One region of the Chryseobacterium sp. StRB126 genome, then DNA from elsewhere that is predicted to be linked to it. Evidence: riboswitches for the same ligand, from Rfam matches in the RefSeq annotation. Region 1 holds a riboswitch; each other region holds the start of a gene.
The links. A riboswitch is a leader RNA that binds a small molecule or an ion and turns the genes downstream of it on or off. The one in region 1 is predicted to bind cobalamin.
Positions count from the first base shown of each region.

Region 1 (3,286 bases):
TTATATTTTTTATTCTTTTAAAATTCACGAATTGTGAAAGCCTATTTCTTTTGCCTAGTCAAATATAATGTTAATATTGTTTCTGTTGGTTTTTAAAATTAAATATAATAATATATGAGAAATTTTTACAAAATGTCAATTAAATTACTTGCTGTTTGTTTCTTTTTTAATTTTAATATAGTTGAGGCTCAGCTTTCGGTAATGGGACTTGGGAATTATAATGTCGGTTCGGTTTCTGATAAAGGAGTGGTAAGCATGCAGACTACTGGTGGTGGAATATTTATGTGGACAGCAAATACAGGAATTGTACAAATAGGGACGATATCAAACGGATATCCGGCAGCTGGAAAAACGGTTGTTTCTAATGACGGAATGAAGATCGCATCCTCAGTCACAAATACTGTGACAAACTTTAATGAGATTTCAACGTATGATGTGAGCTCTGCTACATGGACTAATAGAGGTGGACTTGTGCCCACTGGTTGGGATGGCAGTGTAAGTTCTACATGGGGAATGTCTCCTGATGGCAGTGCAATTGTAGGACTGGGGTGGCTTACCGCAGCAAATGCCCATGCTGTAAAATGGGATGCAACAAACGGAGTGGTAGATCTAGGGAGTATGGTGAGCGGACGAAGCTCGAGAGCCAACGCAATAAGTGCAGATGGAACTGTTGTGGTAGGATGGCAGGATGAGTCTACAGGAACAAGAAGTGGTGCAAAATGGGTAGATGGTGTGGAAAGTTTCATTACAGATAACAACGGAAACAACGTAGGAGAAGCAGGAGCTGTTTCTACAGATGGCAATACAATAATTGGTTCGGCAAATCCAAATCCTTATGTATGGAAGGCCGGAACTGGACTAACATATATAACACACCCCAATGCTTCATTCTCTTTTAAAGGAGGAGCAACCGGAGTTTCGGGGGATGGAACAAAGGTTATTGGATTTTACAGGGCATTTGGAGCTCCGCCAATGTCTGGAGAAGGTTTCATCTGGACGGAAACGGATGGACGTCTTAATCTCAATGACTATGCAACAAGCTTAGGCATTAATACCAATGGGGTAATTATGGGACTTCCTTTGGCTATATCTCAGGACGGAAAAAAGATAGCTGGTATGGGAGTGAATGCGTCCAATCAAATGGTAGCGTTTTATCTCGATCTTACGGGATATTTATCAGTAAACGATGTTGTAAAAGATCAAAATACACTAGGAATTTACCCTAATCCGGTAGTTGATATTTTATATATTAAAGGGACCGGAAATATAGAAAAGGCAGAAGTTTATAATATGGTAGGGCAAAAAGTAAAATCGTTCACAGCTATGGAACATCAGATTGATGTTTCCTTTTTACCAAAAGGAAATTATATAGTACAGTTTTCCGAGAAAGGAGGGAAGCAGCAGAGTTATAAATTCATCAAGAAGTAAAAATTAGCAAATTTTAATAATAGTTATACCATGAATGGTTGTTTTCAATATTGAGAACAACCATTTTTTAAGCACTGAGATGAAAGAGTGGGTTTGTAAGTTTATACTTCACTATTTTCATCTTCAGGTTTCCTTATACCTGTTATAAAATTCATTTTTTGCCTAATACATTTAAAAAACTATCTTTGCAAAAATTTTGGTTTCCAGTATATTGGAATGAAAAGGGAATTGGGTGGAACTCCCAAACTGTCCCCGCAACTGTAAATCGCAATAGAAATTTCTGTAGACAGCCACTGTATAAAACGGGAAGGCACAGAAAGCGAAAGTCAGGAGACCTGCCAGAATAGTAATCAAATAAAACATATTGCTTTCGGAGGAAAAGTAGAAGGATATGGATATAAAAAGATCTCTAGTACTGTTTTTGTCATCTTATGGCGGCTTTCTTTTCGGGCAGGAGAAGGTTGTTGATACTATTTATATTTTCGACAGCCAGATGAACAAGGTGAAGCAGTTTCACCCTGTGAAAACAATTAATATTGAAGATGTAGAAAAGAACTCTAGTAATCTTTCTGAGCTATTAAGGTTTCAATCTTCCATTTATATCAAAGAAAACGGCCGTGGTGCTGTTTCTTCACCTTCTTTCAGGGGAACTTCAGCTCAACAGACAGCTTTTGTTTGGAATGGGATTAATATTAACTCTAATTTTTTAGGTCAGGGAGATATCAACAATATTGCCTTGTTTGGATATGACCAGATTGGAATAAAAGCAGGTGGAGGAAGTGTTACTTATGGTTCTGGGGCTATTGGTGGAAGTATTCACTTGAACAATAACCTTGATTTTAATAAAGGTTTTCATGGTTCTCTGTTTTCAGAAATAGCATCTTTTGGTACTTATAATAATTTTCTCAAAGGCTCGTACAGTAATGATAAATTCAGCTTTAAAGCTTCTGCAAACTATGCTGTAAGTACAAATGATTATGAGGTACCTGAATATGTAGTAGGCAGGACTTCATTTAAGAATATCAATGGAAGATATTACAATACAACCTTTAATATAGGAACTGCTTATAAAATTACGGATTCTCAGACTATTTCATGGCAAAGCCAGATATTTGATGCTTCGCAACATTATGTGATTTACGAGGAAAATGGTAACAGAACAAAGTATAAGGCAAATACTTTGAGAAGCATGATCTCCTGGGATATCAATAAAGTGAATCTCTCCAACAGCTTTAAATTTGCTTATACGGAAGATAATTACAGGTATTTTTCAGATATACATTCGCTTAAATCTAATGGAGCAGAAGGAAAGAATTATATCCTTAAAAACGATTTTAATTATTTTATAACTCCCAAAATCAATATCAATGCAATCGGAGAGTTCCAGGTGAATAAGGCTGAAGGTTATGAGATAGGAAGTGTAAGCCGGAACATAGGATCTTTAGCCGGAATGATAAAATATTTTGTTTCTAAGGACCTACGCTTTGAAGCAGGTATAAAGAAAGATTTTGTAGAAGATATCTCATCTCCGGTTCTGTATTCCTTTTCGGGAAAATGGAATGCTTTGAAATGGTATCATATAGGAGCAAGCTTTTCAAGAAACTTCAGATATCCTACTTTTAATGATCTTTATTGGAAGCCGGGCGGGAATCTGAATTTACAGCCTGAGACCTCCTTAAATATCGATATGGACCATGAGTTTAATTTTGGTGGTTTTAAGATTATTCTTAACCCATATTATATGGATATTAAGGATTTTATCAGCTGGCTTCCTACTTCATACGGATATTGGGCCCCTTTTAATACATACAAATCTGAATTCTACGGGTTAGAATCACAGGTTAGCTGGAATAAAAGT
Region 1 is NZ_AP014624.1:4,418,888-4,422,173, reverse strand. It holds gene CHSO_RS19935 (T9SS type A sorting domain-containing protein) at 133-1,428, shown strand; cobalamin riboswitch at 1,609-1,786, shown strand; gene CHSO_RS19925 (TonB-dependent receptor plug domain-containing protein) at 1,820-3,286, shown strand, end outside.

Region 2 (3,286 bases), 1.4 Mb from region 1:
GCTTCAACAGCCCATTTCAGATAGTTCTGCCAATCAGTTTTTCGCAATGGAAGTCCTTCACGGATAGCTGGTTCATCAATCTGAATAATTCTGATTCCTGCTTTCTCCAGATCCTGAACTTCATCACGGATGGCCAAGGCAATTTGTTTACAGGTTTCGGAGCGGGGCTGATCGTCACGTACAAATGACCATTGTAGAATAGTAACAGGACCTGTTAACATTCCTTTTACCCATTGATTGGTTTGAGATTGGGCATATTGAGACCAGTAAATCGTCATAGGTTCCGGGCGGAAAACGTCTCCAAAAATGATCGGAGGTTTTACACAACGGCTTCCATAGCTTTGTACCCAGCCATTTTTAGTGAAGATAAACCCTTTCAGCTGTTCTCCGAAATATTCCACCATATCATTACGCTCATATTCTCCATGAACAAGAACATCAATTCCGATGTTTTCCTGCCAGCGAATGGTTCTCTGGGTTTCCTCTTTTAATAAAGCATCATATTGCTCTGCCGTTAATTCTCCTTTTTTGAATTTTGCTCTCCAGCTTCTTACTTCAGCAGTTTGTGGAAATGACCCGATAGTGGTTGTAGGAAATAATGGAAGCTGTAAGGTCTTTTGTTGCTCTTCTTTACGGATATTGAACGGATTTTTTCTTTGTGAATCTTGTTCCGTAACAGATGCTGCTCTTAATTTTACTTCTTCATTATGGATGAGTGGAGACGTTTTTCTGTCTGAAATTGCTTTCTTATTATCCTCAAAATCCTGTAAAATAGGACTTTCAGAGGTTCCGGATGCCAATTCTTTAAGGGATACCACTTCTTTTACCTTTTGTTTAGCGAAAGCCAGCCAGTTTTTTATTTCGGGATCGAGACTGGTTTCAAAGTCTACATCACATGGTGAATGCAAAAGTGAACTTGATGGAGCGATGAAAACCCTCTCAGGTCCCAATTTTTCAACTGCTTTTGTAATAAAAGACAACGATTTTTCATAATCATTTTTCCAGATGTTTCTTCCGTCTACCACTCCAAGAGATAAGCTCAGGTTTTCAGGAATAGCATGAAGAACGTCTTCTAACTGTTCCGGACTTCTTACCAAATCAATATGCAACACATTGACTGGAAGCGAAACTGAAAGTGATAAGTTGTTCTTTAGGCCTTCAAAATAAGTGGCTATAATGAATTTCAGTTTTGGGAACAGTCTTCTAAGCTCAGCGTACACAAAAGTATAGGTTTCTTGTGCTTTTTCTGTAATATCTAATGCAAGGAAGGGTTCGTCAAACTGAATCCATTCAGCACCTTGAGCCTGAAGTTTTGATAATATCTCTACGTAAACAGAGAGTAGATTGTGAGCAAGATCCAGTTTATCAAATCCTTCTTCTTTTTCCTTCCCTAACAGTAAATAAGAGATCAGACCGATAATCGCAGGTTTTGCATTGATTCCTGCCTGTTTAGCACCAGCAAATTCATTGAAAATTTTATCTGAAGTAAGCTTAAACTGCTGGTTGTTATAAAATTCCGGAACAATATAATGGTAATTGGTATCAAACCATTTGGTCATTTCCATCGCTGTAATGTCCAATCCGTCTTTCTGATAGCCTCTGGCCATCGCAAAATAAAGATCCAGTTCAGAATTGTTTTTTTTAAGCGCTACTTCATGATAGCGTGTAGGAATGGCTCCTATTACCAGGCTCATATCCAATACCTGATCGTAATAAGAAAAATCATTACACGGAATAAGATCTATTCCGGCTTCTTTCTGAAGGTTCCAGTTCTGGCTGCAGATAGTTCTTCCTGCTGTAAGAAGTTCTTCCAAAACAATTTTACCTGACCAATACTGTTCGCAGGCTTTCTTAAGTTCTCTTTTGCTACCAATACGCGGATAGCCCAGAATGTGAGTTTGCATTTTTACAAATTTTAGATTACACTTTATTTTAAAGCTCTTTAAAATGCTTCGGAATGCTTTGTAGGGTAAGAAAATCTCTGAAGTCAATGATACAGGCAAATAATACAATTCTCCAAAAGGAAAATGCATTGCCAATATCATCTGTATGACTCAAAAGCTTCAGACCGCGAAAGCATTGTCAATTCAGTAAAGGCAGGTCTCCTGACTTGTAACAGTTTCCGTCATCCTTCCCGCTTTTGGCAGTGGATATCCAAGGACAGAAACCTTTGGTGTGTTACTTACAGTTGCGCGACAGCTCGTGATTCTCACACGATTCCCTATTAATCTACGTTAAGTAAAACCTTTCCTGTTTGATGAAGATGGTAAAGAACTGATCTATTATCAATATTAAGTTTAATAATAGATTTTAATTTTGTGTAAAATTACTTAAACAGAATATATATTCAATTAAAAGTGTTTTATTCGGTTAATATTGCTTTTAGTTTGTATTTTAACAGGATATAATTCTGTAAATTTGAATGATTTTAAACCTTAAAAGAATAATATTCTGTGGAACAACTTGATGATAAGGATATAAAACTGCTGAAACTGCTTCAGAATAATGCAAAACTGACGGTTAAAGAGCTTGCAAAGGAGATTAATCTGTCCCCTTCTCCTGTTTTTGAACGGGTAAAAAGGCTTGAACAGGAAGGTTTTGTGAAGAGATATGCTGCCGTTTTGGATGCTGAAAAGCTTAACCGTGGATTTACGGTATTTTGTCAGATCAAATTAAAGATTCATGATCGTTCGGTAGGCTATGATTTTGTAAAAGAAATTCTGGAAATTCCAGAAGTGGCGGAATGCTACAACATTTCCGGAGATTTTGATTTTCTCTTAAAGGTTCAGGTTCGGGATATGAAGCATTACCAGGACTTTGTTTTCAATAAACTGGGTTCTGTAGATTCTATAGGAAGTACACACAGTACATTTGTAATGGCTGAAGTTAAGAATAATCACGGCCTTACTTTATAGAGCGAATGTAGCTATGAACGTGTAACCAATAAATAGTGTTCCGAATCTGAATCTTGTCCATTTTTAGTAGATTTTTCATTCCACTTTGTTTCATTCCATTTAGAATGACAATGACAAGAACTCTACAAGGTATTTGCTTAAACTGCAAAAGGATATGTCCAAAAAAACAAAACCGCTCTTTTCAGAGCGGTATATTTTTAACTTTTAATGGAGCTGCTGATTAGCAAGTAGAACCACACTCTAATAATTTGATGTGGATTACACCATTAACTACACATTGTGTTTGGCATAAAGCGTTTCCAACAACGGTACCTACACCGCCGATAACACCACCTACTGTAGAGCCTACACCGCCGACAACACCACCAACG
Region 2 is NZ_AP014624.1:3,047,044-3,050,329, reverse strand. It holds gene metE (5-methyltetrahydropteroyltriglutamate--homocysteine S-methyltransferase) at 1-1,904, opposite strand, end outside; cobalamin riboswitch at 2,078-2,264, opposite strand; gene CHSO_RS13780 (Lrp/AsnC family transcriptional regulator) at 2,454-2,915, shown strand; gene CHSO_RS25965 (bacteriocin-like protein) at 3,136-3,286, opposite strand, start outside.
Region 2: linked by a shared signal. The riboswitch ahead of metE (5-methyltetrahydropteroyltriglutamate--homocysteine S-methyltransferase) and the one ahead of CHSO_RS19925 (TonB-dependent receptor plug domain-containing protein) in region 1 are both predicted to bind cobalamin.

Region 3 (3,286 bases), 2.7 Mb from region 1:
TGGGCTATTGGAACGGGAGAAACAGCAACCCCTGAGCAGGCTCAGGAAATTCATGCACACATCAGAAGCATCATTGCTGCTAAGTACGGTCAGGAAGTAGCTGATGAGGTTTCTATCCTTTACGGAGGTTCTGTGAAGCCGGATAATGCGAAAGAAATTTTCTCTCAGCCGGATATTGACGGTGGTCTGATTGGAGGTGCCGCTTTGAAATTAGAGGATTTCTCTAAGATTATTGAGGGTTTCAATTAATTGATAAGAACAATATATAGAAAATAGAGCCCTTGGAGTAATCTTCAAGGGCTTTTATTATACGTTTTGGCTAAAGCCAATGGAAATTTATTTTTATCTTTTAAACGGGCTGAAGCCCGTTTCTATTGAATTATTCAATCTAGATACAATAAAAAACGGCGGAATAAATCCCGCCGTTTTCCGTTAAAAAAATCTAATTATTGAATATCGACTATATACATAGTTCCTTTGTCAACCTTCCCTGTTTTAGGAAGGATTTTAGCTTTAGCATTTCCGGCTCCGTCATCTACCACTCCAAAATCATCATCATTAAAAACAGCCAGTTTATTATTTCCTAAATAAACAATTCCCTCAAACTTATCATGTTCATAGCCCAGCTTTGCAACCAGATCTACGGCTAATTTTTTAGAAACAGGTTTAATTCCTGCTGTGGTAAGCTCGTCCCAGGTACACTGTTCCAGAGCTTTGCCGTTTATTTTCATTCCATCTACGGCTGCAAGGTCGGTTCCATTTACGTCTGTTGCTTCGCTTAGGTTGATTCTGTATACTTTTTTAATTCCACCCTGCGTTCCGAAATTACCGTCTCTTTCAATCACAAGGAATTCATTACTCCCTAATGCTGTAATGTCACAAACTGAATCAGAAGCGCCACCATCTTGTTTATACAGATATTGTTTCGTTTGTCCGGTATTAATATCAAAAGTTACAATTCTCGTTAAAGTTGCATTGGTTGCCAAAGCTTTTGATGGAACAAACATCATTGACTGCATTGTTCCTACCAATGTTTTTCCATCTGGAGTCATACAAAGTCCTTCCATTCCTCTGTTGGCTCTTCTTTTCGCTAAAACAGCTGGTAATTTTCTTGTTCCTGTGTTCACACCCATTGGGCTTATTCTTTCCATCTCTACTCCATCGGCATTGTAGTGAACGATGTGTGGACCATATTCATCAGAAACCCAGAATGTACCATCTGGTGCTGCTACAATACTTTCACTGTCTAACCCATATTTATCCGTACCCAGCTCATTTCCTGCTGCATCATAGGCTATTTCGCCTGTACTTCCCATTCCTGCTGGGTTTGGAAGCCCTGTAATAGGCTGTCCGGATGGATTTTTAAGCTTAATATATTTAATAACTTCCACTTTTCCTTCAGCATTAATTTTAAAATGCATAATGGTTGGAGTAAAATTAGGTGTTAAAAATTTCTTTCCGCTTTTAAAATCAGTATTTGGGCCACGGTCTGTAATAACATAAAATTCTCCTTTTCTTGTAGGATGAGCTGCCGCTCCGGAGCCGAATCCACCATTAATTACATCTACTCCGTTCACTGTTGCCAGTGTTGTAAAAGGAAACTCCTGAGGAAGTTTAGAGTAATTAATATCCTGATTATTTATATTGTTGTCATCGTCTTTGCTGCATGACCATAGTGTAGACATCACCAAAGCAGATAATAATAACTTTTTCATATTAACTTTTATGGCGCGAAAGTATAAATTGATTGTAAACTGATCTTGAATGCAATAATAATTCTATTTTAACAATAGAACCTTGAGATGAATTCAATATAAACAACAAAACACCTTAATTACCCGGAAAAATCAAAAACAAAACACCAATTCATTATCAATCAATAAAATCCATCATTAAAAACACTGGAAACAGATCTATAATTCACAAAACAGATATCAAAATTTATATGATATATTTGCACCGTTTTTAAGGTTGAACACTGTTCACAATAGGGAATCAAGTGAGAATATCATTCAAATCTTGAGCTGTACCCGCAACTGTAAGCTGTTTTTACCTATAGCTATTAAAATGTACCACTGGATCAACATCCGGGAAGGTTGGCTATAGGATGCGAGCCAGGAGACCTGCCTTGAACACAATTTAGATTTCAGAATTAAAGATAATTCTGTTAATACATAAGTTTCGGGAATAAAACTTTAATTTAATTATATCATGAGAAAAATCTATTTTTTTTTCTTACTGCTTTGTACGCAGTTTTTCTTTGCCCAATTCACAGAAAACGACATCAAGTTTTGGGTAGGAACCGGTTCTAAAAAGGCTTATTTCATTGCCGATTTCAATGACAACAATACGCCTACATCTTATGTTTGGGGCTATCGTTTTGATGGTGATAATTTAATGGCCGAAGACATGATTAACGCTATTGCGGCTGCAGAACCTAAAATAGAGGCTGACATTCCTTCAGGATTTCTGTACAGTTTCAAGTACAATCACCATACTCCAAGTACAGATGATTACTGGATTACCTGGACCGGGTCAAATTCCGGAAATATGTCCAATCAAAATAATGGTGTAGGATATACGGCTTTAACAGACGGGCTATGGTTTGGTATTACTTATGGTCTTGACTTCATTGATATTCCACCATCAACTCCAGTGCCAGCCTACAGCTCTCAATGGTATACCTCATCTCAAATTACCCATTGGATTGGAACAGGAACCAATAAAAGTCTTGTTGTTCTTGATTTTGGAACCCATAATTCTAATGGCAATGCCAACTCTTTTGTTTTTGGAATTCAGTACAATGGTACTCTGACAGCAGTGCAGGCCCTAGAGCTTATCCAAGCTCAGGCTCCTTATTTCAATTTTATTTCCAGCAATAATCAGATTTCCAATTTGTCATTAAATACCTTTACTGGAAACAACTCCGGAACAGAAAGCTGGAAATTATACACCGGAAAAGATCTTTCCAGCTGGCAGAACAAGGCTGATCTGAGCCAAGTCCAATTGAGTAACAATACATGGTTTGGATTAAGCTTTGGAGACAGAAGACCTTTCACACCTACTGAAGCAAGTAATGCTACATTGTCTGTTGCCTCAATAAATAAGAAAGCATCATTCAATATTTATCCTAATCCAACGAGTGATTTTATTCAGGTTAAAACATCTGAAAATATCAAAGAAATTAATATTTACTCATCTTTAGGACAAAAAGTACTGACTTCCCAGACAGCTAAGATTAATGTTAAACCTTTAAATACTGGGGTGTATTGGGTAGAGATTAAGA
Region 3 is NZ_AP014624.1:1,764,713-1,767,998, reverse strand. It holds gene tpiA (triose-phosphate isomerase) at 1-249, shown strand, start outside; gene CHSO_RS08010 (esterase-like activity of phytase family protein) at 447-1,715, opposite strand; cobalamin riboswitch at 1,952-2,146, shown strand; gene CHSO_RS08005 (T9SS type A sorting domain-containing protein) at 2,212-3,286, shown strand, end outside.
Region 3: linked by a shared signal. The riboswitch ahead of CHSO_RS08005 (T9SS type A sorting domain-containing protein) and the one ahead of CHSO_RS19925 (TonB-dependent receptor plug domain-containing protein) in region 1 are both predicted to bind cobalamin.